3 regions of the Vibrio owensii genome follow, and region 2 is predicted to be linked to each of the others. Evidence: predicted binding sites of a transcription regulator. Region 2 holds the regulator's gene; each other region holds the start of a gene.
What was found. Region 2 encodes PurR, which represses purine synthesis genes. Its sites were predicted from a motif close to TNANGNAAACGTTTNCNTNA; they were not measured.
Positions count from the first base shown of each region.

Region 1: a site for PurR is predicted at 2,977-2,996, ahead of glyA (serine hydroxymethyltransferase). Genes of this name have one in related genera too.
Region 3: a site for PurR is predicted at 1,706-1,725, ahead of purL (phosphoribosylformylglycinamidine synthase). Genes of this name have one in related genera too.

Region 1 covers NZ_CP019959.1:1,086,312-1,097,117, forward strand. The annotation lists gene lipB (lipoyl(octanoyl) transferase LipB) at 1-190, shown strand, start outside; gene lipA (lipoyl synthase) at 187-1,152, shown strand; gene glyA (serine hydroxymethyltransferase) at 1,670-2,920, opposite strand; gene A9237_RS04835 (YitT family protein) at 3,268-3,870, shown strand; gene A9237_RS04840 (winged helix-turn-helix domain-containing protein) at 3,961-5,487, shown strand; gene A9237_RS04845 (hypothetical protein) at 5,619-6,518, shown strand; gene treC (alpha,alpha-phosphotrehalase) at 6,612-8,297, opposite strand; gene treB (PTS trehalose transporter subunit IIBC) at 8,390-9,814, opposite strand; gene treR (trehalose operon repressor TreR) at 9,990-10,806, opposite strand, start outside.
Region 2 covers NZ_CP019959.1:731,531-742,336, reverse strand. The annotation lists gene topA (type I DNA topoisomerase) at 459-3,095, shown strand; gene glgC (glucose-1-phosphate adenylyltransferase) at 3,630-4,847, shown strand; gene glgA (glycogen synthase GlgA) at 4,837-6,294, shown strand; gene A9237_RS03195 (alpha/beta fold hydrolase) at 6,417-7,220, shown strand; gene A9237_RS03190 (putative signal transducing protein) at 7,258-7,575, opposite strand; gene A9237_RS03185 (TVP38/TMEM64 family protein) at 7,575-8,264, opposite strand; gene A9237_RS03180 (TfoX/Sxy family DNA transformation protein) at 8,385-8,975, opposite strand; cyclic di-GMP riboswitch class I at 9,092-9,181, opposite strand; gene purR (HTH-type transcriptional repressor PurR) at 9,467-10,471, opposite strand.
Region 3 covers NZ_CP019959.1:1,147,465-1,158,270, forward strand. The annotation lists gene purL (phosphoribosylformylglycinamidine synthase) at 1-1,541, opposite strand, end outside; gene mltF (membrane-bound lytic murein transglycosylase MltF) at 1,865-3,469, shown strand; gene tadA (tRNA adenosine(34) deaminase TadA) at 3,991-4,524, opposite strand; gene A9237_RS05105 (AbgT family transporter) at 5,035-6,594, opposite strand; gene A9237_RS05110 (type IV pilus modification PilV family protein) at 6,884-7,294, opposite strand; gene A9237_RS05115 (hypothetical protein) at 7,284-8,579, opposite strand; gene A9237_RS05120 (PilW family protein) at 8,579-9,205, opposite strand; gene A9237_RS05125 (GspH/FimT family pseudopilin) at 9,215-9,730, opposite strand; gene A9237_RS05130 (type IV pilin protein) at 9,834-10,271, shown strand; gene dnaJ (molecular chaperone DnaJ) at 10,368-10,806, opposite strand, start outside.

The DNA of each region.
Region 1 (10,806 bases), 350 kb from region 2:
CTTAGGTCCGTTTTTACGTATAAACCCATGTGGCTATGAAGGAATGGAGATGGTTCAGGTTAGCCAAGTTGGTGGGCCAGAAGACATTGAAGCCGTGGAAAAACAACTAATACAAGAACTCGTTACTTTGCTTGATTACGAGCAAGTAGAATTCAGCACAGAAGCACCTTCTCAAGGTAACAAAGCATGAGCAAACCAATCCAGATGGAAAAAGGCGTTAAATACCGCGACGCCGACAAGATGGCATTGATTCCCGTAAAGAACATGCCTACAGAGCAGAAAGAAGTGCTACGTAAGCCTGATTGGATGAAAATCAAGCTACCAGCCGACAGCCAACGTATTCAAGACATTAAATCAGCGATGCGTAAGAACAACCTTCACTCAGTATGTGAAGAAGCATCTTGCCCTAACCTAGCTGAGTGTTTTAACCACGGTACGGCCACTTTCATGATCCTAGGCGCGATCTGTACTCGCCGCTGTCCATTCTGTGACGTTGCCCATGGTCGTCCGCTTGCTGTTGAAGCTGAAGAGCCGAAGAAACTAGCGAAAACCATCGCAGACATGAAGTTGAAGTACGTTGTAATCACTTCAGTTGACCGTGATGATTTGCGTGACGGCGGTGCGGAGCACTTTGCTAACTGTAACCGCGAAATCCGCGAACTGAACCCGCACATCAAGATTGAAACGCTGGTTCCTGACTTCCGTGGTCGTATGGATGTAGCACTTGATCTAATGAAAGACAACCCGCCAGATGTCTTCAACCACAACCTAGAAACGGCACCTCGTCTGTATCGTAAAGCTCGCCCAGGCGCGAACTACAAGTGGTCACTTCAATTGCTGCAAAAATTCAAAGAGCAGCATCCAAATGTACCGACGAAATCAGGTCTAATGATGGGTCTTGGTGAAACCAAAGAAGAGATTATCGAAGTACTGAAAGACCTTCGTGCACATGGCGTAACTATGCTGACTCTTGGTCAGTACCTAGCACCAAGCCGTCACCACTTGCCAGTAGAACGTTACGTTCCACCTTCAGAGTTTGACGAGCTAAAAGAAATCGCACTAGAACTTGGCTTCACCCACGCGGCGTGCGGTCCATTTGTTCGCTCTTCTTACCATGCCGATATGCAGGCTCAAGGTATTGAGATTAAATAAGCACTCGCTTGTTTTGAAAAGAAAGGTTGGCTTAGTGCCAACCTTTTTCGTATTTGGTGAGTCTAAACCACTTTTATTCCGATAACGAACCAGCCTCCCAAAACCAAAAGCTCGTCATTCCGAAGAGCCTAAGCGATATCAGGAATCTGATTTCAGCGCACTCTAAACAACAGTGACAACAAGAGATTCCCTATCCCGCTCGTCCCTCGCTTGCAGGGAATGACGACGTTGGGCTCCTGAGCAAATCAAAAGTATATTCAGAGCCTAATAACCTCTTTCGTTTTCCACTCAAATACTCTCAAGCGTCCACATATAACAACTTGTCTCTCAGAAACCAAAGCTCGCCATTCCGAAGAGCCTAGGCGATATCAGGAATCTCGTTTAGACACACTCTAAGCTGATATTTCCATACGCTAGAAAAACAAAAAGGCCCTCAAATGAGGACCTTTCATCAATCAAATAATCAAACCGAATCGCAGAAATAGAACGAGTCCGCCTGAGTTATTTTCAATAAACGTTACGCGTAAACTGGTAGACGCTTACAGATTTCTAGAACTTTCTGTTTTGTCGCTTCGATAACTTCTTCGTTGCCGATGTTATCTAGAACGTCACACATCCAGTTTGCTAGCTCTTTCGCGTCATCTTCAGTGAAGCCACGGCGAGTAATTGCTGGTGTACCAACACGGATACCAGACGTTACGAATGGGCTGCGTGGGTCGTTTGGAACAGAGTTCTTGTTTACTGTGATGTTTGCTGCACCTAGTGCTGCATCTGCATCTTTACCAGTGATGTCTTTGTCGATTAGGTCAACTAGGAATAGGTGGTTCTCAGTACCGTTAGAAACGATCTTGTAGCCACGCTCTTGGAATTGACCAACCATTGCTTTCGCGTTTTTAACTACGTTAGCTTGGTAAGCTTTGAATTCAGGCTCCATCGCTTCTTTGAACGCTACAGCTTTACCAGCGATAACGTGCATTAGAGGACCACCTTGACCGCCAGGGAATACTGCTGAGTTCAGCTTCTTGTACAGCTCTTCACCTTCATTAGAAAGGATAAGACCGCCACGAGGACCCGCTAGCGTTTTGTGTGTAGTCGTTGTTACTACGTGAGCGTGTGGAACTGGTGTTGGGTACTCGCCTGCTGCAATTAGACCAGCAACGTGTGCCATGTCTACGAATAGGTAAGCGTCAACTTTGTCTGCGATTTCACGCATGCGTTTCCAATCAACGATTTGTGAGTAAGCAGAGAAACCACCGATGATCATCTTAGGCTTGTGCTCAAGCGCTAGCTGTTCCATCTCGTCGTAGTTGATTTGACCTGCTTCGTCGATACCGTAAGGAATAACGTTGTAGTGCTTACCAGAGAAGTTTACTGGTGAACCGTGAGTTAGGTGACCACCGTGCGCTAGGCTCATACCTAGAACTGTGTCGCCTGGGTTTAGAAGCGCCATGTAAACGGCGCTGTTTGCTTGAGAACCTGAGTGAGGCTGTACGTTCGCGTACTCACAGCCGAATAGTTGGCATGCACGATCAATTGCTAGTGCTTCAGCTTTATCTACGTACTCACAACCGCCGTAGTAACGCTTGCCTGGGTAGCCTTCAGCGTATTTATTCGTTAGCTGAGAACCTTGTGCTTCCATTACACGTGGACTTGTGTAGTTTTCAGAAGCGATAAGTTCAATGTGTTCTTCCTGGCGAAGTGTTTCTTCCTGGATAGCTGCGAACAGTTCCGCATCGTAATCTGCGATGTTCATATCACGCTTAAGCATCTGTATCTCCTGACTCAGATTAGTACTGAAAGTTGCAAAAAAACCGACGAATGACCTAACGCAAACGTTTTCGTCACCGTAATGGCGCGCATTCTACATAATTTGATCTAGGTCATAAAGAGAAATTTACAATTTTTCTCATGCAGTTTTTTCATGATGACAAGTAAGTATTATCATGGCGATGTTGCAATCGTTTAACCAAGATCCACTAACTGTCAAATTTGTGCTTTACACCCTGTAAAACAACAATTACATAGGTTTACCGCAAATTTTACCCTCTAGCTACCGAAAAGATCATCTTTTTACTACTATGCACGCCCTATTTATCATTAACGACTACATATTAGATGGAAAAACACTCAAGAAAAGAAGACTGGATGGCAATTCTTACAGGTACCTTTTTGGTAGCTCAAGGCGTTTTCTTTCTCCAATCCGCAGACCTCTTAACTGGAGGCACAACAGGATTGGCTCTGCTTATTAGCCAATTTACACCTTTTACGTTTGGTGTGCTTTACTTTTTAGCCAACTGTCCATTTTACTTGCTCGCATGGAAACGCTTTGGCCGTCGTTTTGCGATTAATAGTGCAATTTCTGGCGCTTTGGTTTCTATCTTTGCGGATAATCTGTATTTACTGATTTCACTCGAGTCAATTAACGAGATTTATTGTGCCGTGGCAGGTGGCTTGCTTATGGGCTTGGGTATGCTGATCCTATTTCGTCACCGCTCAAGTCTGGGTGGCTTCAACGTGTTGTGCTTATTCATTCAAGATAAGTTCGGTATCTCAGTAGGGAAATCTCAAATGGCGATTGATGCTTGTATCTTATTTGCGTCTTTCTTCTTCGTCACACCTTGGGTTATCGGCCTATCGATTCTTGGGGCATTCGCACTAAACCTAGTGCTTGCGATGAACCACAAACCACACCGCTATTCTGTGAGCTACGGTTCATAACCTTTCTGTAATAATTCGAGCGCAATTTATAAGATTTTGCGCTCCAATGCCTATATAATATCTCGCCATTTCCTAATCACTCATGATGGTATGCGCGACTTCCTACAACAAGCCAAACAAACCAAAAGTCAGATTGCTATTGGCGAGCTTATCTACAATCCAGAGACTCAAACTCTGCATAAACAAGCAGTCAGTATCGATCTTGAGCCGCGTACCGTCGAGTTACTGGAACTGTTACTCACCAGTGTTGGACACCCACTCTCTGCTGAAACTATCATAGAGACCATTTGGCAAAGTAAGTTCATTTCAAAGAATGTCCTAACCAACCGAATCAGTACACTCAGAGCTTTGCTTCAAGAGTACTTACCAGAACACGATGCCGCTAAGCTATTGGTGACCTACCCGCGTAAAGGCTACTTCCTCAATCCAGCGAACGTTCAACTATTGCCACCAGCAAAGTCGAGCAAGCGCAAAGCCAAACTCGCCAATGAGGGTAAAGCGCCCTCTTCACGCAAACTCAGGGTTGTTTATAGCTTATGTGCTTTATTCGCGCTGACCAGTATTGGGCTGAGTGTGGCTCTCTGGCAACAACAAGGCATTTCCACTCAGCAAACGCGTAACCAACTGCTGATCCCGAAAGTCGAGCTTCTCCTAAATCGCGTCGATGCGATAGGCACTGCGGCACGTGAGTATCGTACCGTGGTGAAAGCCATTTTGCTCCAACAGCAAGTCGAATACCCTTATACTGATATTGCTAACCAAGATGCTCCGAGCTACTTTCTCGATCCAATCAACGAGACGCCTTATTTCCCCGGCGCCCGCAACATGCAGACCAGTGATTATCAGCTCAATATCGAACTCAAAGACAGCCCGACAGAGGGCATGATAAAAGCGCAGATGAACCTGATTTACCCAGCGACAGGAAAATTAGCGTTTCGAAATCAGTACGTCCTACGTATCGACCACCTGCAATCAGATTTATTCCGCTTACACAGCGACATTGCTCAGTACTTCAATCTGCCAGAACCTTCAAAAAGCACTTGGCACTTTACTGACACACACGAAAAGATGTTGCTCGACGAGCAGTTTTCCAACGCACCAATTGAGCACATGGACGAGTTCACTGCTATCACCATCGCTCGTCATCTTGCGCTGTACGAACAAGATAAAACCAAGCTAGAGGAATACCTCACTCAGGCTCAATCGGAATTTGATGTCCTCCCCGACGAGCTGAGTTTGTGGCTTGGTATCTTGCACTACAAGTTAGGTAACCTCGATAAAGCCAAAGCGTTACTGACGACACCAGCTGGCGACTCACGAATTCAAAACGCCTTGGTGTACACCTTCGTTTCTCATATCGCTTACAAGCAGAATAAGCTCGACCAATTCCGTCTCAATTACATGGAGTCTTTGGTGGCTCTACTGCGCGTCATGCCTTCTGAAGAATTATTCAGTCGCTTGTCACAACCAGAATCAAAAGAGACCTGTTTACAACCTTGGACAAAACTGCGTGTCAGCATTAAAGAGAAAGAAATTGTGATGCGTTGGAAGGCGCTAATCGAAGAATACTGCACGAATATCGACGCTGAAATTACTCCAGATAAAACAAAGACCTAAATATAAAATTAAGCTTTCATTAAACTCTGTTAGCTTTTGTTTTTTGCCCTTTTTCTGCCACAAAACTTAGCATGGCGGCATTCAAATAACGGCTCGATTTATCAGCCTTCTAAAATTAGGAATGTAAACTCATGCTTAAAAAAATGACGCTTATCGCAGCAGCTACGATCGCACTTTACGGCTGTGGCGGCGGTTCTTCTTCTGGCTCTTCAAGCGGCAATAAAGGTCCACAAAACAGCTTTGATTACCCGATTTCAAACTCATCTTTTGCACCTGTATCAAGTACAAAATTGCGCTACGACATTGCTTCTGATGAACAGCAAATCGGTACAGTGACGATGGACTTTGAAGCGATGAGCAGTCAGGAGCTTATTGATGCTTTGTCTAACGTTCCACAATCGGCACCTGTGATTCAAATCATCCACGATCTGGTTAACAACGGTATCACTCAATTTTATCTGTCTGAGCAAGTTGAAGAGAACGGCGAAGACGATAAGTCGATCTACTTTACCGGCACCGATGGCGCACTACACGAAATTACCGATGCTTACCTTGTTAACCGTATCTCTATCGCAATGCTTATGGATAGCAGCCCTGTGTTTCGCGTGGAAGGTTCGACGGTTAAGGAGAAAGATCCGAACATTGATATTAGCGTAAACACCATCTCTATTGATTTATCGCTGAATGGTGAACAAGTGGCTAACCTTTTGAATGATTTTGAAGATCACGAATGGGTAGAACAGCTGCCAGATAACGCAGATTGCAAAGCTTGGTGGAGCCAACAAATCACTGAGACAGGTGCACGTAAAACCTTCACTGTATCTGGCAAATCGATTGAAGCGGCATACCTAACCGAGAAGAACACCTACAACCTAAGATGTGATGGTATGGATTCAATGGAATTTGAAACATCAGCAGAGCGTTGGTTTAACCCTGCACTAGGCTTGATTGAGCAAGTTGAACTATTGAAAGCCGAACAGACTCAAATCAGTGAAGAGAAAGCAACACTGAGCAAGATCGAGAAAGCATAAGCCGCAATCTTATCTCATAGAAAAAAGGCTTTGGGGAGCACTCCAAAGCCTTTTGTTTAGGATCGAAATCCTTAGGGGTACTTTTATTTGCCTTTAAGATTCAATCAGCAAAATGCGTGTTTCGTAAGGACGCAGAACTTGATGATTGGAAGCAATTGCGCTGGTCGCATTCTGATAGTTGGAAAGCAGATTCTTGGCTTTGCTCATGTCAAAGCGCTCTGGTAACACACACTCCACTTCTTCGCCGTAGTAGTTGTTAATGCACAGCAGCGTTTGCTTGTCGTTCTGACGAGCGTAAGCAAAAATACGTTTGTGCTCTGGCAGCAAGTCCTCATAACGACCATCAGTGATCACCGGAACCTGTTTACGCAGCTCAATCAAGCGCTTGTAGAAGTAGAACACCGAGTTCAAATCGGCAATTGCGGCTTCCGCGTTGATCTCAGAATAGTTCTGAGCCACTTCTAACCATGGCGTGCCCTCAGTAAAGCCCGCGTGTTTCGCGCTGTTCCATTGCATTGGCGTACGTGAGTTATCACGCGACTTCTGTGCCAAAATCGCCATCATATCGTCGTGAGATACGTCATCGCGATTGACCATGATGTCGTACATGTTCGTGCTTTCAACATCGCGATATTGGCTGATTTCGGTGTAGCCCGGGTTGGTCATGCCGATCTCTTCACCTTGATAAACATAAGGCGTGCCTTGCATCATGTGCACCGATGCCGCAAGCATTTTGGCTGATTCAACACGGTATTGTTCGTCGTTACCTAATCGGCTCACAACGCGTGGTTGGTCATGGTTACACCAAAATAGCGCGCCCCACCCTTTGCCATTTAAGCCGGTTTGCCAATGGTTGAAGATCTGTTTCAGTTGAATGAAATCAAACGGTGCTTTTGTCCACTTATCACCATTCGGGTAATCGACTTTAAGATGGTGGAAATTGAACACCATCGACAGCTCTTTGCCATCTTGCGCTGAATACTGCTGGCAATGCTCTAGCGTGGTGGACGACATTTCACCCACCGTCACACTGCCATATTTTTGGAACACGGCTTCACTGATCTCTTGAAGGTATTCGTGCACACGTGGACCATCCGTGTAGAAACGGCGACCATCACCAATATCGTCACTTGGGAAATCTTGCTGCTTTGAAATCAGGTTGATCACGTCAAGACGGAAACCATCGACACCTTTCTCTGCCCAGAAGCTGATGACTTCTTTCACTTCTTCACGCACTACTGGATTTTCCCAGTTTAAGTCCGCTTGCTCTTTAGCAAAAAGGTGCAAATAGTACTGACCCGTTTTTTCATCCAGTGCCCAAGCGTTACCACCAAACTTAGATTGCCAGTTGTTTGGCTCTGCGCCATCAACCGGATCTTTCCAGATGTAGTAATCACGGTACGGGCTGTTTTTATCACCCAGTGCTGATTGGAACCACTTGTGTTCTGTCGAAGTATGGTTGACCACGATATCCATGATGATTCGAATACCCAGCTGGTGAGCCTCAGCCAACAAGGTATCGAAATCTTGCATGGTGCCGAAATCTGGGTTGATCGCGTAGTAATCGGAAATGTCATAACCATTGTCGATCATTGGCGATTGATAAACCGGCGTCAGCCAAATCGCATCCACACCAAGGTGTTTTAGATAATCCAGTTTAGAAATGATCCCTTTAATATCGCCCGTGCCTTTACTTCCACTGTCACAAAAGCTTTTTGGGTAAATTTGGTAGATGGTTGCGGTTTTCCACCAGCTCTCATCATGCTTGGTCATTGCCATTTCTAACGCTCACTTACCATTAAACGGAAACTTAAAAATCTTAAAAATTAGAGGAGATAAACGAGGCAGCCAAATCACTGCCTCAGTTTGAATTACGCGTTAGCGGTTTCTAACTCGCCTTTCATCTGTGCACGCTTATACAACACGAGCGTCAGCGCTACTGGAACCACAATCGCCACCAACATCGCCAGAGCAAATACGCCCCAGAACTGCGGTTGGATAGACAAGATGCCCGGCAAACCGCCCACACCGATACCGTTAGCCATCACACCTGCGCTGCCACAGATAGCAGCGGCAATCGCACTACCGATCATCGCGCTTAACATTGGGAATTTGTATTTCAAGTTGATGCCGTACATCGCTGGCTCAGTCACACCAAGGTAAGCTGAGATAGCCGCAGGTACTGAGATATCACGCTCGCCATGTTTTTTACTGATGATAATGATGCCAACTACTGCAGACGCTTGAGCAATGTTTGAAAGTGCAATCAGAGGCCAAATTGGCGTACCACCTAGCTCTTGCATCAGTTGAAGGTCAACCGCGTTGGTGGTGTGGTGAATACCGGTAATTACCAATGGCGCGTATAGGAAGCCGAAGATGGTTGAACCAATCATTGCGAAGTCACCTGTCATGGCTGCTTTTGCTGCGAAAGCAACGCCGTCACCCAACATACGACCGAATGGGCCAATAATAGAGTGCGCAAGAATCACAGACACAATGATAGAAACAAACGGCACGACCACTAAGTAAAGGTAAGACGGAATGATGCGTTTTAAGTTGGTTTCAATAAACGCCAGTGCCATACCAGCGAGCATTGCCGGAATCACTTGTGCTTGGTAGCCTACTTTCTCGATGGCAAATAAGCCAAAGTCCCATACTTCAGGCACTTGCTTACCAATTAGGTAGGCGTTCATTAATTGTGGCGAAACCAACGTGACACCCAATGTGATACCCAGAATTGGAGTACCGCCGAGTTTTTTCACTGTCGACCAACACACACCAACCGGTAGGAAGAAGAAAATTGCCTCACCAATCAGCCATAAGAAAGAGTGTACCGTAGCCCAAAACTGGCTGATTTCCGTTAGCGTTTGACCATCAAACATCTTGATGTCGCCAATCACGTTACGGAAGCCAAGAATCAGACCACCGGTAATGATCGCTGGTAGCAGTGGTACAAAGATTTCAGCAAGGTGGGAAATACCACGCTCAACGATATTCATGTTTTGACGAGCAGCGTTCTTAGATTCATCTTTGCTCGATTCACTTTTGCCGCTAAGCTCGATCAGTACTTTGTAAACCTCATCAACTTCTGTGCCGATGACGACCTGAAATTGACCTGCGTTGGTAAAGCAGCCCTTCACCATAGGCAGTGCATCTAACTGTTTTGTATCGGCTTTATCAGTGTCATTCAACACGAAACGTAAGCGAGTTAAGCAGTGGCTTACACTGGCAATATTGTCCGATCCCCCGACCAGCTCAATAAGACGCTGTACATCTTGACGCGCAATCTTACTCATAACTTTGTCCACCCTGTATTGGATACATTCAATTCATCGTTTTATTTTTATAATGGGAACATTCCCATTTGATGATTTTAATAGTGCCATTTCGCATTCAAAAACAAAATGGGAACAGTCCCATTAATTGAGAATGATCACAGTATAATTTTAGAGCAGATCATCGAAAGGTGGATTAATGACGGATAGGCTGCTGGGTAAAATGCACCACAGACTCATCACCATTTAATTGATTAATCAGCATGTTAGCAGCTTTTTCACCGGCATGAGAGTAGCCTGGGTCCACGCTGAAAACATTAGGGAAGAGAAAAGAAAGTAATTCGTTACCACCGACACCGGTAACCACCACATCTTCACGTCCCACTTCTTGCAGACGTTTAATTACACCGAGAGCGATAGTGTCACTGGCACAAGCGATGGCTTGCGTATCGGATTGAAGGACTTGATCCACCAGCTGATAAGCACTTTCGTGGTTGAGCTTACCGGTTTGAAAGCAAGGTTCGATGCGCTTTTGCTCACACCAAGCTTGGTAAGCATTAAGGCGAGCAAGACCGGTGGTGCGGTCTTCTGGGTCAACACCAATGTAGGCAATACGAGAAATAGACTGTTGTTCCAGATGAGAGAGCGCCATATCGATAACGCCTTGGTTATCGTAGTTGATCGAGGAAACCATTTGCGTGTCCATCGCGATCACGACTATGCGATTGCCCCACTCCGCCAAAGCTTGTTCATCACATCCAGTAAAACCAAACACAATCACCCCGTCGACATTGCGACGTTTAAGGACATCCAAATGCTCATTGGTTTTATCGCGATCGAATTGGCTCTCCATGATCACGACATCGTACCCTGCTGAGTACAAAGCGTTGAGCATGGTCCCAACAGCGCGGTTTTCTGATGGTGAATCCAAACGAGAGATGATCACGCCGATCACCTTTTGACTGCCACCACGCATCGACTGCGCAGACTTTGATGGGACGTAGCCTGATTCA
Region 2 (10,806 bases):
GTATACCCACAAACATCATGGGTTTGCATACCTAAATCTCTGATTACGTGTTTTACCAGTATTGTTCCATGAGGTTTTACTTCTTTATATAGAAGCAACATGGTAAGTGATTCTTATATGCAAATCGTCGCTATTTCAGCGTCGTAATCTAAGGTTAGGCTCTGATCGTGAAAGAAAAAATATTTTGTGATGAGAGACAAAATTTATTGAATTCGACTAGCGGGAGGAATCTTTGCCTGCTTAGTATATGCCGCTCAAGACCTTTTGCAGAACCCTGCCTCGTCAAATTAGAAAGGCGATGAATTGTCAACCAATCGGATCTGAATTTCAAAAAAGCAGTTGATCTTCTTTTCATCTCGCACAATAGTAAAAAAAGAAGCAATGAAATAGAACATTATGCGGGTAGCTTCCTTAGGGGGCAGTTACCCGCATTATTATGAAGGACGTTAGAGTCAGTTATGGGTAAATCGCTCGTTATAGTGGAGTCACCAGCCAAGGCTAAGACGATAAATAAATACCTTGGTAAAGACTTTATTGTTAAGTCTAGTGTTGGTCACGTGCGTGATCTGCCTACGGCCGGTCAAAGCACTGGTGAGAAAAAAGCCGCTGCCATTTCTACTAAAGGAATGAGCCCGGAAGAGAAAGCGCGTGTCAAAAAAGAAAAAGACCGTAAAGCTCTAATCAAAAAAATGGGGATTAACCCATATCATGACTGGGATGCGAATTACCAAATCCTTCCAGGCAAAGAAAAAGTAGTTAGTGAACTGCAAAAATTAGCCAAAGACGCTGATTTCGTTTATCTCGCAACCGATTTGGACCGCGAGGGAGAAGCTATCGCATGGCACCTTCGTGAGATCATCGGTGGCGATGAAGAGCGATACAAACGTGTAGTTTTTAACGAGATTACTAAGAATGCAATCCAACAAGCTTTCCAGACGCCTGGTGAGTTGAATATGGATGGTGTTAACGCACAGCAAGCACGTCGATTCATGGACCGCGTAGTAGGTTTCATGGTTTCTCCATTGCTATGGAAGAAAGTTGCACGTGGCTTGTCTGCGGGTCGTGTACAGTCAGTAGCGGTAAAACTATTGGTTGAGCGTGAGCGTGAAATCAACGCTTTCATTCCAGAAGAATTCTGGGACATCAACGCAAATACACACACCAAAGATAAGACGGCATTCAAACTGCTTGTTGCGCAAAAAGATGGCGTTGCGTTTAAGCCTGTCAACGAGACAGAGACCAAAGCAGCGCTTTCGGTACTGGAAAAAGCAAGCTACGAAGTTTGTAAGCGCGAAGACCGCCCAACGAAGAGTAAGCCGTCTGCTCCATACATTACCTCAACACTTCAGCAAGCGGCGAGTACTCGCCTAGGCTACGGTGTTAAGAAGACCATGATGCTGGCTCAGCGTCTGTATGAAGCGGGTTACATCACGTATATGCGTACTGACTCAACCAATTTGAGTGCAGAAGCGGTAGATGCAGTTCGTGGCTTCATCGGCTCAGAGTATGGCGATAAATACCTTCCTGCTAACCCGTTAAGATACGGTAGCAAAGAAGGCGCACAAGAAGCGCACGAAGCGATTCGTCCTTCTGATGTAGCGGTGAAAGCAGAAGACCTACAAGGTGTTGATGCTGACGCTCACAAGCTTTACTCATTGATTTGGAATCAATTCGTTGCATGTCAAATGACACCAGCAGAATACGATTCAACCACTATCAGCGTTAAAGCTGCGGAATACACGCTGAAAGCGAAAGGCCGTATCCTTAAGTTTGATGGTTGGACTCGCGTGCAACGCCCAATGGGTAAAAACGAAGACACGATTCTTCCAGCAGTTCAGTTGGGCGATAAGCTAGACCTAGAATCGCTTGAGCCTAAGCAGCACTTTACTAAGCCACCAGCGCGCTTTACAGAGGCGGCATTGGTTAAAGAACTTGAGAAGCGTGGTATTGGCCGTCCTTCTACATACGCATCTATCATCTCTACGATCCAAGATCGTGGCTACGTGAAAGTAGACCAGCGCCGTTTCTACGCAGAGAAGATGGGTGAGATTGTTACTGACCGTCTAGATGACAGCTTTAACGATCTGATGAACTACGACTTCACGGCTCGTATGGAGCAGAAGCTTGACCAAATCGCCGAGGGTGACGTGATGTGGAAAGATGTCCTAGACAACTTCTTCACAGACTTTACGGGCGATCTTGAGAAAGCGGAACAAGACGAAAACGAAGGCGGCATGAAACTGAATCACATTGTGATGACAGATATCGAGTGTCCAACTTGTGGTCGTCCAATGGGTATTCGTACCGCGTCTACCGGTGTGTTCCTTGGCTGTTCTGGTTACGCATTGCCACCTAAAGAGCGTTGTAAGACAACCATCAACCTAGGTGACGAAGAAGGCATCATCAACGTTCTAGAAGAAGACGTGGAAACCGCGGCACTACGTGCTAAGAAGCGTTGTCCTATCTGTGAAACAGCGATGGATGCGTACCTGATTGACGATAAACGCAAGATGCACGTTTGTGGTAACAACCCGAACTGTGAAGGCTACATCGTTGAGTATGGCGAGTTCAAAGTGAAAGGCTACGATGGTCCAGTTGTTGAGTGTGACAAGTGTGGCTCTGACATGGTTCTTAAGAACGGTCGCTTCGGTAAATACATGGATTGTACGAGTGAAACGTGTAAGAACACTCGTAAGATTCTGAAGAATGGCGAAGTTGCGCCTCCGAAGGAAGACCCAGTTCATTTCCCTGAACTACCATGTGAAAACTCAGACGCTTACTTTGTTCTTCGTGATGGTGCTTCTGGCCTATTCATGGCGGCAAGTAACTTCCCTAAATCACGTGAGACGCGTGCGCCATTGGTTTCTGAACTGGCTCGATTTGAAGAGCGTCTTCCAGAGAAGTTCAAATACCTAACGACAGCACCAGCGGCGGATCCAGATGGTCGCCCAGCAGTGGTTCGTTTTAGCCGTAAGAGCAAAGAGAACTACGTGCGTACTGAAGATGATGGCAAACCAAGTGGTTGGACTGCGCTATTCATTGACGGTAAGTGGGAAATCACAGACAAGCGCAAGAAACCGAAAGCGAAAGCTTAAGTGATAAATTAGAACGAATAAGGCAGCGAATACGCTGCCTTATTTTTTGCTTGTTATTCTATAAATTATTCACTTCGTCTATTGTTTACCATTCAAATTTTCTCCATTCTGTTTTCATAGAACGGTCATAGTTTCATCGTATCCTGTCGCAAAACTGCGCTTGTGTAGTTAATCGGTTTGTAAATTGTTTTCACAATGTAATCGTTTGTGTCTCATAGTGTGACCAAGATACCGTATTGAGTAAGCAACATCTGTATACAACACGGAATGGCATATTTTAAATTGTAATTTAGTTCCAGTTCGATAACTTATTACACAAATAATGCAACTGTATGCGTTTATTTAGCACCAAAAATAAAAAACAACGAAGGTGCGTGCGTACGAGGATGTGCAATAGCTTTTTTAGTTCGCGCTGTGAGGGTTCAAAGAAACTTATCAGTGCGGATGCAATAATGTATTCGCTTGACTCCCCGAGTTCTGCTCATTTCAAGTGAATACCAGTTCCAAGCTATAACTATATATGGAGAACAACGAATGGCTGGTGTTTTGGGAATGATTCTTGCTGGCGGTGAAGGCTCTCGCTTGAGACCTTTAACGGAATCCCGCAGTAAACCTTCGGTCCCTTTCGGCGGAAGTTACCGACTTATTGATTTCGCTCTGAATAACTTTGTAAATGCGGACTTAATGCGTATTTACGTCCTTACTCAATTCAAATCTCAATCTCTATTCCATCACTTGAAAAAGGGTTGGAACATCAATGGCATTACAGACCGTTTTATCGACCCAATTCCTGCGCAAATGCGTACGGGTAAGCGTTGGTATGAAGGTACTGCCGATGCTATCTACCAAAATTTACGTTTTATGGAATTGGCGGAACCGGATCAAGTATGTATCTTTGGTTCAGACCATATCTATAAAATGGACATTAAACAGATGCTTGCTTTCCACCAAGAAAAAGAAGCATCTTTGACTGTTTCGGCACTGCGCATGCCGCTATCGGAAGCCTCTCAATTTGGTGTTATCGAAGTGGACAGTGAAGGTCGAATGATTGGCTTTGAAGAAAAGCCTGCAAATCCAAAATCGATTCCTGGTGACCCAGAGCATGCGCTTGTCTCTATGGGCAACTACATCTTTGAAGCTCAAACGCTGTTCTCAGAATTGATTGAAGACGCTGATAATGAAGCCTCTACCCACGACTTTGGTAAAGACATCATTCCTAAGATGTTCCCTCGTGGTGATGTGTTTGTCTATGACTTCAGCATGAACCGTATTACAGGTGAGAAAGAAGAAGTTTACTGGCGTGATGTAGGTACAATCGATGCGTACTGGCAAGCACATATGGATCTGCTTGAGAAAGACGCACCATTCTCTCTCTACAACCGCAAATGGCCACTGCATACTTACTACCCACCATTGCCACCTGCAACCTTTACTGACTCTGTAAATGGTCGAGTTCAGATCATCGACAGCCTAGTATGTAACGGCAGCTACGTGCGCGGTTCTCGTATTGAAAAATCAGTACTTGGTTTCCGCAGTAACATTGCTTCAGCGTGTGACATCAGCCAGTGTATTTTGCTCGGTGATGTGAAGGTCGGGGAAGGTTGTGTGCTTCGTCGCGTGATTGTAGATAAAGACGCAGATATTGCGCCGGGTACGCAAATTGGTGTAAATCTACAAGAAGATAAAAAACACTATCATGTGTCAGATGATGGCATTGTCGTAATTCCAAAAGGAGCACGTGTTGGCTACTAACAATTTGTCTGTTCTGTTTGTAGCGTCTGAAGTCGAAGGACTGATCAAAAGTGGTGGCTTGGCTGATGTAGCCAAGGCACTGCCGGAAGCCCTTCAAAACCTTCAGCAAGATGTACGAATTTCTATTCCTGCCTACACTGGTATTGAACAGTTGTCTGAAGCGGAAACGGTTCTGGAAACAGAGCTAACAAGTTGGCCTCATACTGCTTACCGTGTCCTTAAGTTAACGCTTGGGGATAATCCGGTTTATTTGATTGATTGCCCTCCTTATTTCAATCGTCCGTCTATGTACGCGGAAAACAACCAAGCCTACACGGATAACGGCGAGCGTTTCGCGTTTTTCAGTGCGGCTTGCTTAGACATGCTGCCAAAGCTTGGCTTCCAGCCCGATATTGTTCATGCCAATGACTGGCACACAGGCTTAGTTCCCTTCCTGCTAAAACATCGTTACGGCCACGACGCTTTCTTTGCTAACACTCGCAGTGTTATTTCAATCCATAATGCGGTGTTTAAAGGCGTGTTTAGCTATGACGATGTTCAATGTCTGCCAGAATTCCATAGCCGAAAGGTGCCAGATGCTGCAGTAAGTGCAACGCACATTACTATGCTGAAAGCAGGGGTAATGAACGCAGATAAAATCAATGCTGTTAGCCCGACTTATGCCGAAGAGCTGAAAACTGAGCTTGGAAGCCACGGTATGGCGTGGGAGTTTCAGCAACGTGCTAATGATTTGGTAGGCATCCTTAATGGATGTGATTACAGTGCGTGGAATCCAGAAACCGATTCAAACTTGCCGCTTAACTATAAAGCCAATCGTCAAAGTATGGTTCGTGGTAAGAACGCATGTAAAAAAGCAATGCAAGAAAAGCTGGGACTTGAAGCATCAGATTGCGCCATGTTTGGTATGGTGTGCCGCCTAACACAGCAAAAAGGTGTGCACTATCTATTGCCTGCGTTGGCAGACTTTCTAAAACACGATGTTCAACTAGTTGTGGTTGGCACGGGCGATCCTATTCTCGCGGCGCAGTTACGAGATGTAGCGGCGCAATTTGCGGATAAGTTTGTCTTCGTTGAAGCGTACGATAACGAATTAGCACACTTGGTTGAGGCGGGATCGGATTTCTTCCTGATGCCTTCTGAATTCGAACCTTGTGGTTTGAACCAAATCTACAGCATGGCTTACGGTACTTTGCCAATCGTTCGTGGAGTCGGTGGCTTGAAAGACAGCGTGAATGACTACGATGTGAATCCAGCCGATGCTACGGGATTCGTTTTCTATGAACCAACGCCGCAAGGTCTATTACTGACAATGTTGAGAGCACTTCTGCTTTACGCACAAAATGTGACAGAAGTGAGACGTGTACAACTTCATGCTATGCAAAAAGACTTTTGTTGGCGAAAAGCGGCAGAAGAGTATTTGCAACTGTATAGAGCTGCGTTAAATTGACGCAAAATCTTTAAAAAGTGTAACGAAAGGCACCGAATGAGGTGCCTTTATTATCTTACCCTTATGGAGTGTGGTAGCATTTATCCATTCCCTTTCACAAAAAGTGTTTTTCGTACTGATACATGACTCAGCCACTTCTTTTCCACAAAACCTATTTGCACCCTACCAGTAATGAGTGGGTTGTTTTCGTACATGGTGCTGGTGGGAGTTCTTCGATCTGGTTTAAGCAAATCAAAGCGTATAAGCAGCATTTCAATTTGTTGCTCATCGATCTTCGAGGTCACGGAAAGTCCAATCAACTGTTGAAAGAGCTGATTACTAGTCGCTATACCTTTACCGCCGTAACTCAGGATATCTTAAAAGTGTTGGATCACCTTAAGATCCAATCAGCACACTTTGTTGGTATGTCCTTGGGTACTATTATTGTGCGTAACTTGGCAGAACTGGCTTCAGACCGTGTTCGCTCAATGGTGCTGGGTGGCGCAGTCACTCGTTTAAATACTCGCTCACAGATACTGGTGAAATTGGGGAACCTTGGTAAACACATTCTTCCTTACATGTGGTTGTACAAGTTGTTTGCTTATATCGTTATGCCGCAGAAGAACCAGCGTGAATCAAGGCACTTGTTTATTCGCGAAGCCAAGAAGCTATGCCAAAAAGAATTTAAGCGTTGGTTTACTTTGGCTGCAGATGTGAACCCATTGATGAGATATTTCAAAGATCGTGAACTACCGATTCCGACGCTGTATTTGATGGGGGACCGAGACTACATGTTCATCAAGCCAGTGAAAGAAATGGTCGCGGTGCATAAGTTGAGCGTACTGAGAGAAATACCAGATTGTGGCCATGTGTGTAATGTAGAAAGGCCCGATGACTTTAACCAACATTCCATCGAGTTCATTAAGCAGCAGAGTCTAGCGGCTTAACGCATTTATTGAAGATTTCAAAAGAGTAGGGGAGCCGTTATGGCTCCCCTATTTGATATCCACATTGCCAACACGCACCAAACTGGCCTTCGTTTTGTTCTGAACACTGCGGGCACTGCCAGTCTTGATAAGTCAATTCCGCTTGTTGGAGATAATCTTCAACAATGGTAGATGCTTTTAGTTTCTGCTCCGGATGTAAAAGCCAAACATACGGGTCTGTATCATCGCTAAATGGCAACTCACCTTTTAAGGCGAACATTCCCTCACCTCTTACTTCACAAGCTATCTGTTCGGTTTTGAGAAGCTCACAGACGATATGAGCTTCTGCAGGATTTTTAGCGATGTATATCTTCATTAAGCATTTCCGTTTTGAACTTGGGCTGGACGAACTTTATTCATAACCCATTTTGCGATGATTGGGAACAAGCCGAGCAGAGCAAACGACGCTAATACGGTTGGTGACACAATTCCTGAAAGACTGTCGATAGTGGCGAGCTGTGTACCTGCATTTAGGTAGACGGCAGTACCTGGCAACATACCGATTTGGCTGGTTAGGTAGAATCGTGCGACTGACATTGGTGTTAGCCCCATCAGCAAGTTGATCAAGAAAAACGGAAATACCGGAATTAAACGTAGAGAGAAAAGGTAAAAAGCGCCGTCTTTTTCTACACCTTGGTTAATGGCATTTAACTTATTACCGAACTTGCTTTGTACCCATTCACGCAACAGGTAACGGCTGCTTAAAAACGCAATGGTTGCACCGATTGTGCTGGCAAAAGACACTAAAAGTAAACTCGTCCAAAAACCAAACAAGGCGGCACCCAAAAGCGTTACAACCGCAGCTCCAGGAATAGAAAAGGCGGTGATAGCAATATAAGCAAAGAAATAGGTAGCGGCGGCAAACACGAAGTTTTGGTCAATGAAACTGTTTAACGCTTGTTGCTGTGCTTTTGCGTTTTCTAGCGTTAAATATTGACCGAAGTTGACACCTAAAAAGATGATGGTCGCGAGTAGGATCAGTCCTAAAATCAGTTTCTTATTCATATCAATGGCTCCGTTTGGCTTCTTAAATAATAAGACAGAATGGAGTAAGAAAAAATTTCAAAAAAAAACCGCAGTGTGAAAACTGCGGTTTTTACTCAATGTCATGCTGAAATGATTGCTCTACGAGAGAGCACTCATCAACTCTTCCCGGCGAGACTGAGGTACGACGCTCCAATGTGTTCCGTTGATAGCGCCTTCAAGCGCCCACAACAATTCAAGGCTTACCGTAGAGGCATGCGTATCTTGGATTGCTTTATAAGCGTTTAGGGCACCTTCTTCTTCTAGTTGCTCGACAGAGTCAATGCCTGCTTTCTTCAGCATACGTTCAGTTGCAAGGCGTAGATTAGGAAGGTCTTTCAATCGGTTAGGTTTGGTGCTCGCTTGCTGTTTTTTCTCTTGCTTAGCAGTCTCTAGAGATTGCTTTGCAACTTCAATCAAGCGATCGGTCGAATCCCATAGATCATCAGAAATAGCGTAGTATTTCGTAACAACTGGGAAACCACGTTTCTTGTAGACGTACGGTTTTAATCCTTGAGTCTCGAAGTCAGATGAAGTTTGTTGGTCAGCTCGTATATGAAGTTGATTGTTCACAACTAGTGCAAACATCGTTTCATCGGCGAAGAGCCCAAAGCCGCCAAACATTGAGCGCGACTTGATATTACCAAGTGCCTCAAACAGCTTCATTGAGTCTTTGAGTATCGGTTTATCCATGATGTGTTATCTCGGTGTAATTAATATTACGCCACCAAAAATCAGGTCCGAGAGATTAGCAAATGCATGCAGACACAATGTCATTAAAGGGTAAACTCACTTAATGCATATTTGCCATCGGTAACCCCGCTACCTTCCATCTAATAAGATGGTTCAGGCCGGAGGCTTTGCGTCCCACCCTTTCGAATGGTTTGCCCTGTGCGTGACTCTTTGAGAATACTTCGTATATTGAATTAACATCACGTTTCAAATATAAAAGTGTGATCTTGGTTCAGTTAATAGCGTTAAATTGATGTGTTTTGTTTCATATTGCTGAGCATCTACTTGTCATACAAAAGCTTGATGTAGGAAATGGACTACACCTTAATTAAAACAGCAACTTATCGAAGTTTAAGGTTGTATTCTTGAACTGAAATATTAAGGGAAAGTTATTTTTAGGCATTAAAAAAGCGCCCATAAGAGCGCTTTGTAAAATGAGTTCGCAGATGAGGTTAGTTTAGTTTCTTAACCGTGTTGCGAACAACGATCTCTGGTTGCATCTCGAACACACGTTTCTCGTGTTCTTTGTCTTTGATGCGCTCCAAAAGGATCTCAAATGCGTTTTTACCCACACGACGTTTTGGTTGGTGGATAGTCGTTAGCGGTGGAGAAAAGTATTCTGCAAGCTCAATGTTGTCGTAACCGATCACGGATACATCATCCGGTACTTTGATACCGTTTTGCTGCAAGCGGCTCATTAAGCCTAGCGCCATTGTGTCGTTAAAGCAGAAGACAGCCGTTGGGCGTTTTTCCATTGCAGTGATGTTATCTGCCGCCAGTACAGCAGTATCACACTCAAAGTTACCTTCAAGAACCCAATCTTCGTTAACCGTTAGGTTTGCTTCCGCCATCGCTCGGCGGTAACCAGCGATACGCTCTTGGCACGCCGCTTTTTCAAAATGACCGCTCAAACATGCGATGTCAGTGTGACCGTTATCGATCAGGTATTTCGTCGCGATGTAGCCGCCTTCTTCCGAGTTATCGATGATCTTATCTGCCTGTGAGCTCTCAGGGCCCCAGTCCATCACAACTTTTGGAATGTCAGAATGGCGGTCTAGCATCTCTTTTAGCTCTTCCGTCAAGTCAGAACACATTACTAGGATGCCATCTACGCGTTTCTCAGCTAGCATGCGGATGTAGTCACGTTGCTTCTCGTAGATACCGCCCGTGTTACAAAGAATTAGAGTGTAACCTTGACGGTAACAGTAACTCTCAACACCATCGATGACTTCAGAGAAGAATAGGTTGGTTGATTGAGTAACTAACATACCGATAGTACGAGTAGAGTTGCACTTCAAGCTACGAGCAACGGCGCTTGGCGCGTAATTTAGTTCATCAACCGCTTTCATTACTTTTTCTTGGGTTGCTTCTGCAACAAAGCGAGTTTTGTTAATTACGTGCGAAACCGTTGTGGTAGAAACGCCGGCTAAGCGAGCAACGTCTTTAATAGTGGCCATAAATGATGTCCTGTATCGAGCTACTGAATACCGTGAGTGAAGACAACCATACGCTTAGGGTCTTGCACAAACCGAGCAACTGCAAGAAAGGGCATTGCTGAGATATTTGGCAGTGGTTGTTCCGAATCGGTATAAAAAGATTTGTAGCAACATTTGTTGCTGAGACTCATATTCCCTTCTTTTATAAGTGAGGAATTAGTCAGCAATCATGTTAAGAAAACACAAAAACCGCTATATTTCAGCGGTTTACATATAAATCATATTTAATCGTTTGCGCTCACATTTTAGACTGATGTGGGCAGGCTGGCAATATTTTCAGCGGTTGTTTTGTGCCC
Region 3 (10,806 bases), 420 kb from region 2:
GGAAGTGCGTTAGAGATACCGCCCGCACCCACATCGTGGATAAATGCGATAGGGTTAGCATCACCAAGTTGCCAACAACGGTCGATCACTTCCTGACAGCGACGCTCCATCTCTGGGTTTTCACGCTGTACTGAAGCGAAATCTAGGTCTTCTGCTGATTGACCAGATGCCATTGAAGATGCAGCACCGCCACCAAGGCCGATGTTCATTGCAGGACCACCAAGTACGATTAGGCTTGCACCTACTGGGATCTCTTTCTTCTGAACGTGCTCGTCACGAATGTTACCCATACCACCAGCAATCATGATTGGCTTGTGGTAACCACGAACCTCTTCACCTGCGTGTGAGTTAACTTTCTCTTCGTAAGTACGGAAGTAACCAAGTAGGTTTGGACGACCAAATTCGTTGTTGAACGCAGCGCCACCAAGTGGACCTTCTAGCATGATGTCTAGAGCGTTAACGATGCGACCTGGCTTACCGAAATCTGTTTCCCATGGCTGTTCAAAACCAGGAATACGTAGGTTAGATGTTGTGAAACCAACAAGACCTGCTTTTGGCTTACCACCAATACCAGTCGCGCCTTCGTCGCGGATTTCACCGCCTGAACCTGTAGAAGCACCCGGCCAAGGAGAAATAGCTGTTGGGTGGTTGTGCGTTTCCACCTTCATTAGGATATGTGCTTTCTCTTGATTGTAACCGTATTGGCGAGTTTCTGGGTTCGGGAAGAAGCGACCCACATCCGAACCTACCATTACCGCTGCGTTATCTTTGTATGCAGACAGCACGTTTTCTGGCGTGGTTTCGAATGTGTTCTTGATCATCTTGAACAGAGACTTCTCTTGCTTAACGCCGTCGATAGTCCAGTCTGCATTGAAGATCTTGTGACGACAGTGCTCTGAGTTCGCCTGTGCAAACATCATTAGCTCAATGTCAGTCGGATTGCGCTCTAGCTTATTTACAAACGCATCGTAAAGGTATTCGATTTCATCATCTGCAAGTGCAAGACCTAGGGTAACGTTTGCGTTTTCAAGCGCAGCACGACCGCCTTTTAATAGATCAACATCTGCTACAGGAGCAGGTTCCGCCGCTTGGAATAACGCATTTGCTGCATCAAACTCAGTAAATGTCACTTCCATCATGCGATCATGGATGAGTGCTTTTACATCAGCAATTTGAGCATCGTTAAGAGGAGTCGATGTCTCTACGTAGTATGCAGTGCCGCGTTCAAGACGTTTTACTTTGTCTAGACCACAGTTGATTGCGATATCAGTAGATTTAGAAGACCAAGGCGAAATAGTGCCCGGACGAGGCGTAACAAGAAGTAGAAGACCTTCTGGCTCATGCTCTTCGATCGTTGGACCGTAAGTCAGCAATTTTTCCAGTTTTTCCAACTCTTGAGCATCAAGGTCAGACTTTAGATCCGCAAAGTGCATGAACTCAGCGTAAATGCCAGTGACAGGCAGATCTTGTTCACGACAAAGTTCCAGTAGTTTATTAACACGAAACTCAGAAAGAGCTGGGGAGCCACGCAAAATTCTCATGTGCTTAGGTCTCTTATTGCAAGTGATTAAGGTGATATTGGAATAAATTCAGTGGGTTATACTGTTTTCTTCGAAGCTATTCCCGAAGGTTTTTCAAACCTATGCCGATGCCACCTCTTCGTTGCGAGCGCATTATATAGCAATTGTTTTTGTGATGTAACACCAAAAGCAACCGTTTGCGTCATTTTTTTTGCCAAATTTGAATTACGACTAAAATGTCGATAAATCACACAATGTCGCACTCTATCTGTCTGATTCACTTTGCCCCACCTGCTCGCTTTGATATAAAGGCAACTAGAAATTTATCGAGACGTACCGAATTAATGCAAATAAGTCAGTTCAACCGACTCAAGCGCAGCGCCCTACTTTTCGCTTCTGTGCTTTTACTTTCTGCCTGTCAGATTGAGTCGGAACCCAAAAGTGAATTCGAGCAAATCCAAGAGCGCGGTGTCCTACGTGTTGGCACGCTTAACAATCAACTCTCCTACTACATCGGTCCTGATGGGCCTGCTGGCTTGGATTATGAACTGGCGCGTAAATTTGCAGAACAGCTCGGCGTTAAGCTCGAGATCAGACCCGCTTTTCGTCAGGCAGAGTTATTCCCAGCCCTTAAAAAAGGCGATATCGATATTATCGCAACCGGTCTAAATCAAACCTCTCAAGCGGTGCAACGCTTCCGTCCTGGGCCTGCTTACTACTATGTAAGCCAGCAAGTGGTGTACAAAAAAGGCCAACTTCGTCCTCGTGATATCAACCAACTCATCAACTACCAAGAGTCGAAAGATGAGAAAGCGGGCGATGAAGGCACGAACGCTGGAGCAGAGACGCTACAAATCGTAGAACAGTCTCAATTTGTTCCAACACTAACGGCATTACAAAAAGAGCACCCAGAACTGCAATTTGAAATTGTGGGTGATGCGGATACTCGAGATTTACTGAAACACGTGTCAACAGGTGAACTGCGTTTTACCGTTACAGACTCTGTGGAACTGTCTTTGGCTCAGCGCCTATACCCAGATCTAGCTTTAGCCTTTGAGCTAACCGAAGACCAACCCGTTTCTTGGTTCACTCGTCGTTCTGAAGATGAAAGCTTGTATGCCATGTTGATCGAGTTCTTTGGCAACATTAAGCAGTCTGGTGAACTCGCGACGCTCGAAGAGAAATACATCGGCCACATTGAAGCTTTCGACTACGTAGACACTCGTGCCTTTATTCGCGCCTTGGATAACACCTTGCCGAAATGGTCACCACTGTTCCAAAAATACAGTGAAGAGTTCGACTGGCGCTTGATTGCAGCCTTGGCATACCAAGAGTCTCACTGGAAACCAAAAGCGAAATCGCCAACAGGCGTGCGCGGAATGATGATGCTAACGCTGCCAACAGCGAAGAGCGTTGGGGTAACAGATCGCCTAGATCCAGAGCAGTCTGTGCGTGGTGGTGTGGAATACCTTCGCCGTATCGTGGCTCGAGTGCCAGACTCAATCAATGAGCATGAGAAGATTTGGTTTGCACTGGCCTCTTATAACGTGGGTTATGGCCATATGATGGATGCAAGACGCTTAACGAAAGCGCAAGGTGGCGATCCAAATGCATGGGCAGATGTGAAAGAGCGCCTACCATTGCTGCGTCAGAAACGCTTCTACAGCCAAACTCGTTATGGTTATGCTCGTGGTGATGAAGCTCGTAACTACGTCGAAAACATTCGCCGTTACTACCAATCGATCATTGGTCACGTCAGTCAGAAACCAGCGATTGATGAAGACACAGAAGATCTACAAGTGATCCCGCCACTCAGTCCAGATTTGTTAATTTCTGGAGCAGTGGAAACCTTGGCGGAGCAGACTTCTGGGGCAGTGGGAACGATCTCCAACACTGAGGAAAGTTCACCTCAAGAGGCAGAGCAAACACCCGAACCAAAAGCGGAATAAACCTTTCGAAAATAGCGAGCTCACAGCTCGCTATTTTTTTATTGAGTCAACAGATAAAGTTATCTAGAATCCTTTCTTTCGGGCTAATCTAGCTTGTGCTGCTCCTTGGTGCCTTACCAAGATTGGGCTCGCATAACAGAGAGGCTCTTTTGGTCACCTCTCCTCGAACTGATGCCACCTTCGTCCGTAAGCGTGCCTCATCAGAATGTCATCGATTGATAATAAATCAGACACTTTGCCATGCGAGTGTCGGAGAGTGTGTTCGTTGTCTGCAAGAGGTTCTGATAATGAGAAAACGCAGAGTGCAGTCAAAACGTTTGAATAAGACAGTGGCTGCTAACCGCCGTAAGCGCAAGCTTACGTGTATGAAAAAGAAAGTCAGTGCACGTAACCGTGTTTTCGTTCACCTAGTGAATCACTGAGAACTTAAAGCAAACATCTACTGCAAAGTAGGTGTTTGCTAAAGGCAACTAATGATCAAAGGCCAAGTTCCCCACCTATAAGAAGTTCTTTTCCTTAAACTATTCGCCCTTTGTTTCCTGTCCATCATCGTTCGCTTTTTGCGCTTGCTTCTTCGCTTTAATCTCTTTGCGACGACGTTTGAAAAACGCTTGTAACTGCGAGCGACATTCATCCTCTAGCAACCCACTTTCGACTGTCGCGTAATGATATGCCGCTTGGCTTTCGAACAAGTTCAATACCGTCCCTGCCGCACCGGCTTTTAAATCAGGCGCACCGTAAACGACTCGTTTCACTCGGCTGTGTAACAGCGCACCAGCACACATTGGGCAAGGCTCCAGCGTGACATACAAAGTCGTATCAAGCAGTCGATAGTTTTCTAAAGCCTCTCCTGCTTTGCGTAACGTCTGGATCTCGGCATGAGCAGTCGCATCATGAGCACAAATAGAGCGGTTCCAACCTTCCGCAATGATCTCTCCGTCTTTCACTAAAACAGCACCAACCGGCACTTCCCCTTCTGCTTCTGCTTGCTCTGCAAGCTCCATCGCACGGCGCATAAATAGTTCGTCTTGAGGGGAAAACTGAGAATCTGACAAAAGGAGGCTCCGGTATTGGGGATAGATCGTTATTGAAAGTGGATTTTAACCTTCAAAGAGGGGAAGGGAAAGAGACGAGAGACGAGAGACGAGAGACGAGAGACGAGAGACGAGAGACGAGAGACGAGAGACGAGAGACGAGAGACGAGAGACGAGAGACGAGAGACGAGAGACGAGAGACGAGAGACGAGAGACGAGAGACGAGAGACGAGAGACGAGAGACGAGAGACGAGAGACGAGAGACGAGAGACGAGAGACGAGAGAGAGACGAGAGACGAGAGACGAGAGACGAGAGACGCTCTTATTTTATCTTTCGAGGGACAAATTCCGTCAACTCCTTTTAGAGCTAATAATCTTCCAACGAATACCTCTCGATTCCTAGATCGAAGCGTTCCCGACTCTCGAAGCGCAACATCCTGTAGGACAAAGTCCGTTCTTCGATTTCCGAAAACAAAAAGCGCCAGTCTCTCGACCAGCGCTTTTTAAATTTACTTAGTAACTTCAGCGTTCTTACATTGTGTAAGTGTATGGCGCTTGGATACCTAGAGGAATACCGAGCATCCAGTAAGCAACTAGGAAGATAGACCAACCGATTAGCATAGCAATCGAGAATGGCATCATTAGAGACGCTAGCGTACCGATACCTGTCGACTTCACGTAACGTTGACAGTAAACCACTACTAGAGGGAAGAATACCATCAGAGGTGAAATGATGTTCGATACAGAGTCACCTACACGGTAAGCCGCTTGAGATAGCTCAGGTGAGATACCAACAGCCATTAGCATAGGCACTAGGATTGGACCGATAAGAGCCCACTTCGCTGATGCAGAACCGATTAGAAGGTTTACAGAAGCCGTTAGAAGAATCATACCGATGATAGTTGCTTCACCTGGTAGGTTCATCGCTTTAAGACCTTCCGCACCGTATAGCGCTAGCATCGTACCGATGTTTGATTGCGCAAATGCAGATAGGAACTGCGCACAGAAGAACGACATTACAATGTATGCGCCCATCGTAGACATCGTATCCGCCATCGCTTTGATGATGTCGTTACTTGTCTTGAACGTGCCAGAAACGCGACCGTAAACGTAACCCGGAATGATAAACAGGATGAAGATCAACGGAACGATAGACTTCATGATTGGCGCAGAGAACGCTGTGATTTCACCTTCAGGTGAACGCAGTGCAGAGTTTTCTGGGATAAGCGCCACAACAAGAAGTGCGATACCTGCCATCATAGCCCAACCAGCGTAACGGAACGCTTTTGATTCAGTTTCAGTGAAAGAACCAAGATCTGGTGCTTTTTCTGCATCTTCATCAACAGGCGTGTTCGCTAGGCGAGGTTCGATGATTTTCTCAGTTACGTACCAACCAATAGCAACGATGATTACTGAAGATAGACCAGTAAAGAAGATGTTCGCTAGAGGGTTTACTACGTATTCAGGGTCTAGAACCTGTGCCGCGGTTTGCGTAAAGCCAGCTAGTAGAGGGTCGATACCTGAAGGGATGAAGTTTGCAGAGAAACCACCTGATACACCTGCGAACGCTGCCGCGATACCCGCTAGAGGGTGACGACCAGCTGCGTGGAAGATGATACCACCAAGAGGAATAACGAGAACGTAGCCCGCATCCGCCGCAGTGTGCGATACGATTGCCACAAGAATTAGCATTGGAGTAAGAAGTTTCGCTGGCGTGAAGTTCAGCATCTTCTTAAGACCAGTTGTGATGAAGCCAGAAGAATCTGCAACACCTACACCCAACATCGCTACAAGAACGATACCAAGTGGCGCAAAGCCAGTGAACGTTGTCACCATGTTAGCAAGGAAACTTGCTAGTGCTTCACCTGTTAGAAGGTTAGTAATAGTAAGAGCTTCGCCAGTTCGAGGGTTTAGAAGGTCGAAAGAAACATTCGACAAAAGTGCAGACGCAGCCCAAGTAATGATTAGTGCCCAGAAGAACAGAATCGCTGGATCAGGAATTTTGTTACCCGCTCGCTCGATAAAGTTCAGAAAGCGATCCATACCGCTCGGCTTCGGTGACGGTGCTTTATTTACTGCTTGGTTACTCATGGTAACTCCATATGAATGATGTTGGTGCCATGGCCTATTTGAATAATTATAACGGCCTATTTTCAACCGAGCATTCTATTAAATAGTGATTAAGAAAGCACAAGGTTCTACGTTTTTTTCCATATTTGGAGACATATTTTGCAAAAAAGCCATATCAATTAAACATAAAAAAAACAGTAGCACACCATTCGCGTTAACAGTTGCAAAACCACCTGTTAACCACCGAAATTAGCAATAAAAAGCGTCAATATTAACGATAAAAGTAATTATAAACGGAATAGAAAACACCTCAGTTTTCGAACTCACTGTACTGCGAAATCATAGTTTTCAATTCAACAGATTGTGTTTCCCCCATCCGGTCTTGCCAGCTAGAAGTAATGGTAATGGTTTTGAGTGAACCAGAGACTGTTGCCGCTGGAACTTCCCATTCCACAATGTAAGCTCCCGCAGTAGAAGATCCTGTCATGATCGAAGCAAAAGAGGCGCTAGAAATCGTAGAAAGCGCATCCGAAGCGCCACGAGTTCGAAACCACTCGAGTTGATTTTCCGCTAAGCGTAGCGCCTCAATACTATAAATCGCATATTCTGATTTGCGTTCCATGTAGATTTGCAGCTTTGTCAGGCCAAGTGCTCCAATGCCGAGTAGCAAAAATGAAATGAGCACCTCAATTAAACTAAAACCTTGTTGTTTAGAGATCATTCCAAGAGCCCTTTTTCCACTTGAATTTAATAATCGGATCGACCACCTCATCTATGTTATCTCGGTTGTATGCAAAATTTAGAGAGTTCACAAAATAAGCACTATAACCTGGGCTATCTAACACTTGTCCACCCGAAAAACTAAAGGAACCGCGTTGGAGGTAAACGACTTTATCTAGAGCAAGCGTGGGAAAGTTAGCCGCATCTCCAAAGTGATCTTTGGCCTCGAATAAATCCCAATGTGTATCTAACCCTGTAAGTGGGTTGGTTGTGAGTTGATAAAGCATACCGGGGAAAGTCATAGAGCCATGTACAGCGAAGATACCATCTTGAACCAAGAGTAATATTGGAGCTTCTCCTGTTGCATCAAAGGCTTCGTTGAGATAATCAATGCCACCTTTGATTGGTACACCATCAGAATCATTCTCATAACCTCCAGAGCTATTCTTTTTCGAGGAAGTAAACTCACAGGACCCAGTCACCCAAATATGAGTTTTACCTGCTGAAATTTGCTCCCCAACTTTCTTTCCACAATCGGTAACGATTTGATTGGTTGAATCATCGTAATCAATCGCAGTAAAACCCCAGTCAGATTTCACAGAATCCCAATTACTACGCTGCTCTCTAAAAATGTCGAAAAATGGCTCGAGGTCTGCATCTTGAATAAAGTCCTCACCATAGCCAGAGTCAGAAGCAGTGACACTCTTATGCTCTGCTTTACAATCTATGTTGTTGTGAACAAAATCTGCATAAGGCGCTGAGCCATGGATAACCCCTTGATTAGTCGCCCCAGCTCGAGAATGGAAAGCATTTTTATAGCGAATAGCCACACATTCCCACCCACTACCGACTAACTCTCCAGGATCTGGTGTCGAAAAAGCAGAGCTGCCATTCACATATAAATCAGTGCTACTTTTTAGTGCTCCAGAAGCTCTTCCACGAGATAGAACTAGTTGCTTTTCAATGGTTCGGCTAGAACTCGCAACGGGCTGACTTAGCACCTTGTTGTCGGGTTCTAAAGTTAGTTGATACAGGTCTAACGGTGTTTCACATCTGTTTGAAATTAGTGACGTTGCAGAAGAAACATCACCTGTACTTTGAACTAAAGAATAGAAACACTCCAATCCCCCCTCAGCACGCCAATGCTCTTGCCGCGCTTCAATTTGGTTATTGGCACGTTTGATCTGATAAAAAAGAGACTTGTAGCTACCAAGCGACATCATTAACGCTGCGACAAGTAATACACTGACAACCAGTAACGCTGCTGCACCTTGTTGTTTATTCATTATTGCCAGTTCCTTTGTTTCACCGTAAAGGACTGCTCGGTACGAGTACCCGTCGCATCTTTTAACTCTGTCCCCAATGTAACCGTCACCAGAGCACTCTTAGCATCCGTGTTTTCTAATACCTCACTCACAAGGTCAAACCGATTAACATGAATCGCTTTTTTGTCGAAGAGTGTGTTACACGTCCCTGTACCGGAGAGGTTAGCCACATCATTGATATCCCAGATAGTGGCTTGCTTCTTTTCACACACAAAGAGCGACTCTGGCGTACCATCTCGCTGTTCATACACCACGTTTTTATAAAGAGACGTGGCACCAGAAACCCCCACGTTATAAACGTATGCAACAAGCGCAGAATCAGCACCACTAATGGTGTAAAGCGTGTTGCTAGCACCAGAGATCTTGACCGAATTCTCATCGCTGCCATCAAACCCAGCGCGCTGAATATCACTTTTCATCATCTGTAAAACACTGGCCGTATTTTGCAATAGCATCAGCTCCTTTGAGCGTTCCATCGCTACCTTCTGACCACTGATATAAAGCGAGCCGACGATACCCAAAGAAATCAGCCCTAAAGAAGAAGCAATCATGAACTCAACCAGGCTGGCACCTTTTTGGTTAAACATATTCACCTCTTAAGAACACGTTGAGTAACCGAAGAACTCGGCATTGTTGCTATCGCTGCATACACGAACGCGAGCAGAAAGCGTGTGGGAGATGAGTTTGAGTGCTTTTGTAGATTCTCCTACCGGATAGAATTTGATATTGCCGGAAGAAGGGCGACCATGAACGTCGTCGAAACTGATTTGGTCGGAAGCGTAATTAGGTGTAACGACGATCCCTTCATAAGGCGCCCCTGAAAAAGAGAACAAAACCGTCCCAGCCCCCTCAGTTCCGTTATCAGTAAGATCGATGCGCCAGTGACCATCATTAGATGAACTACCGGACATGATAAAGTGCGCCCACAGCCTCTCTCGGCGTAAAACAGCTTCTGATTTTCCTTGAATAACAAAACCATGCAGTTCATCGGCTAGGCGCTGCATTTTGTTGGTTTCAAAAACATTTTGGAAAGATGGTGCTGCCGCTGCCAGTAAAACACTCATTACTGCGATGGTGATCAGAAGCTCCAACAACGTAAACCCGCGAGGCATTTCCCAAATTCCTATGCAAACGGCAAAAGCGCCGTAATTCATCTTGCGCAGATGCTATCACCTGAGAAAAATAGGCGGAAAAGTGAAAAGGAAACTACTCGTCATGATTCGAATTTCTCGCTGCAACGGATACAACAGACGATTAAGAGGGATGACATTGGTCGAATTACTGATTGCTGTAGTGATTGTAGGAATCATTGCAGCTATCGCCTATCCGTCTTATTCCAACCACGCGATCACTGCACATCGCACTGTTGCGTTGAGTGACATCAGTCGTATTCAGTTAGAACTCGAGACTACTTACAACGGTGGCTATGACTGGAGCGGGATTATATCTGGGGGTAGTTGTACGATTTGTGATTCGGACGCAGACCGCTTCTCTTTTGATATTGTTAGTTCAGCAAGCTTTGCCTATAAGATTGAAGCGAGTGCATTAAGCACTCTAGGGCAAGATAACGACAGCTGCTTCGCTAGCGACCAAGAAAAAAAAATAACCTTAACTTCGACAAATATTGAATCACCAAGCGCTTGTTGGGATTAGGGAAAACTCCGTTCACGGATAACTCATCACCTATTAACAGGCACAAAAAAGCCTGCATCACTGCAGGCTTTTTATTAGATTCATCTAACTCTGTTATTAGCTAGTTAGGTCATCAAAGAATTTTTTCACACCGTTGAAGAAGCCTTCAGATTTTGGCTTGTGCTTAGTTGCAGCATCGCCACCACAAGACTCATCAAACTCTTTCAGCAATTCTTTTTGACGAGAACTTAGGTTAACTGGTGTCTCAACGACTAGCTTAACGATTAGGTCACCCACACCGCCGCCACGAACGCCTTTCACACCTTTACCACGCATACGGAACATACGACCTGTTTGCGTTTCTGTAGGTACTTTAAGGTTCACACGGCCATCGAGCGTCGGAACTTCAACTTCACCACCTAGAGCTGCCATAGCAAAGCTTACTGGCACTTCACAGTATAGGTTGTTGCCTTCACGTTCAAAGATATGATGCTCTCTCACGTGAACTTGCACGTATAGGTCACCTGCTGGTGCACCCATCTCTCCCGCTTCACCT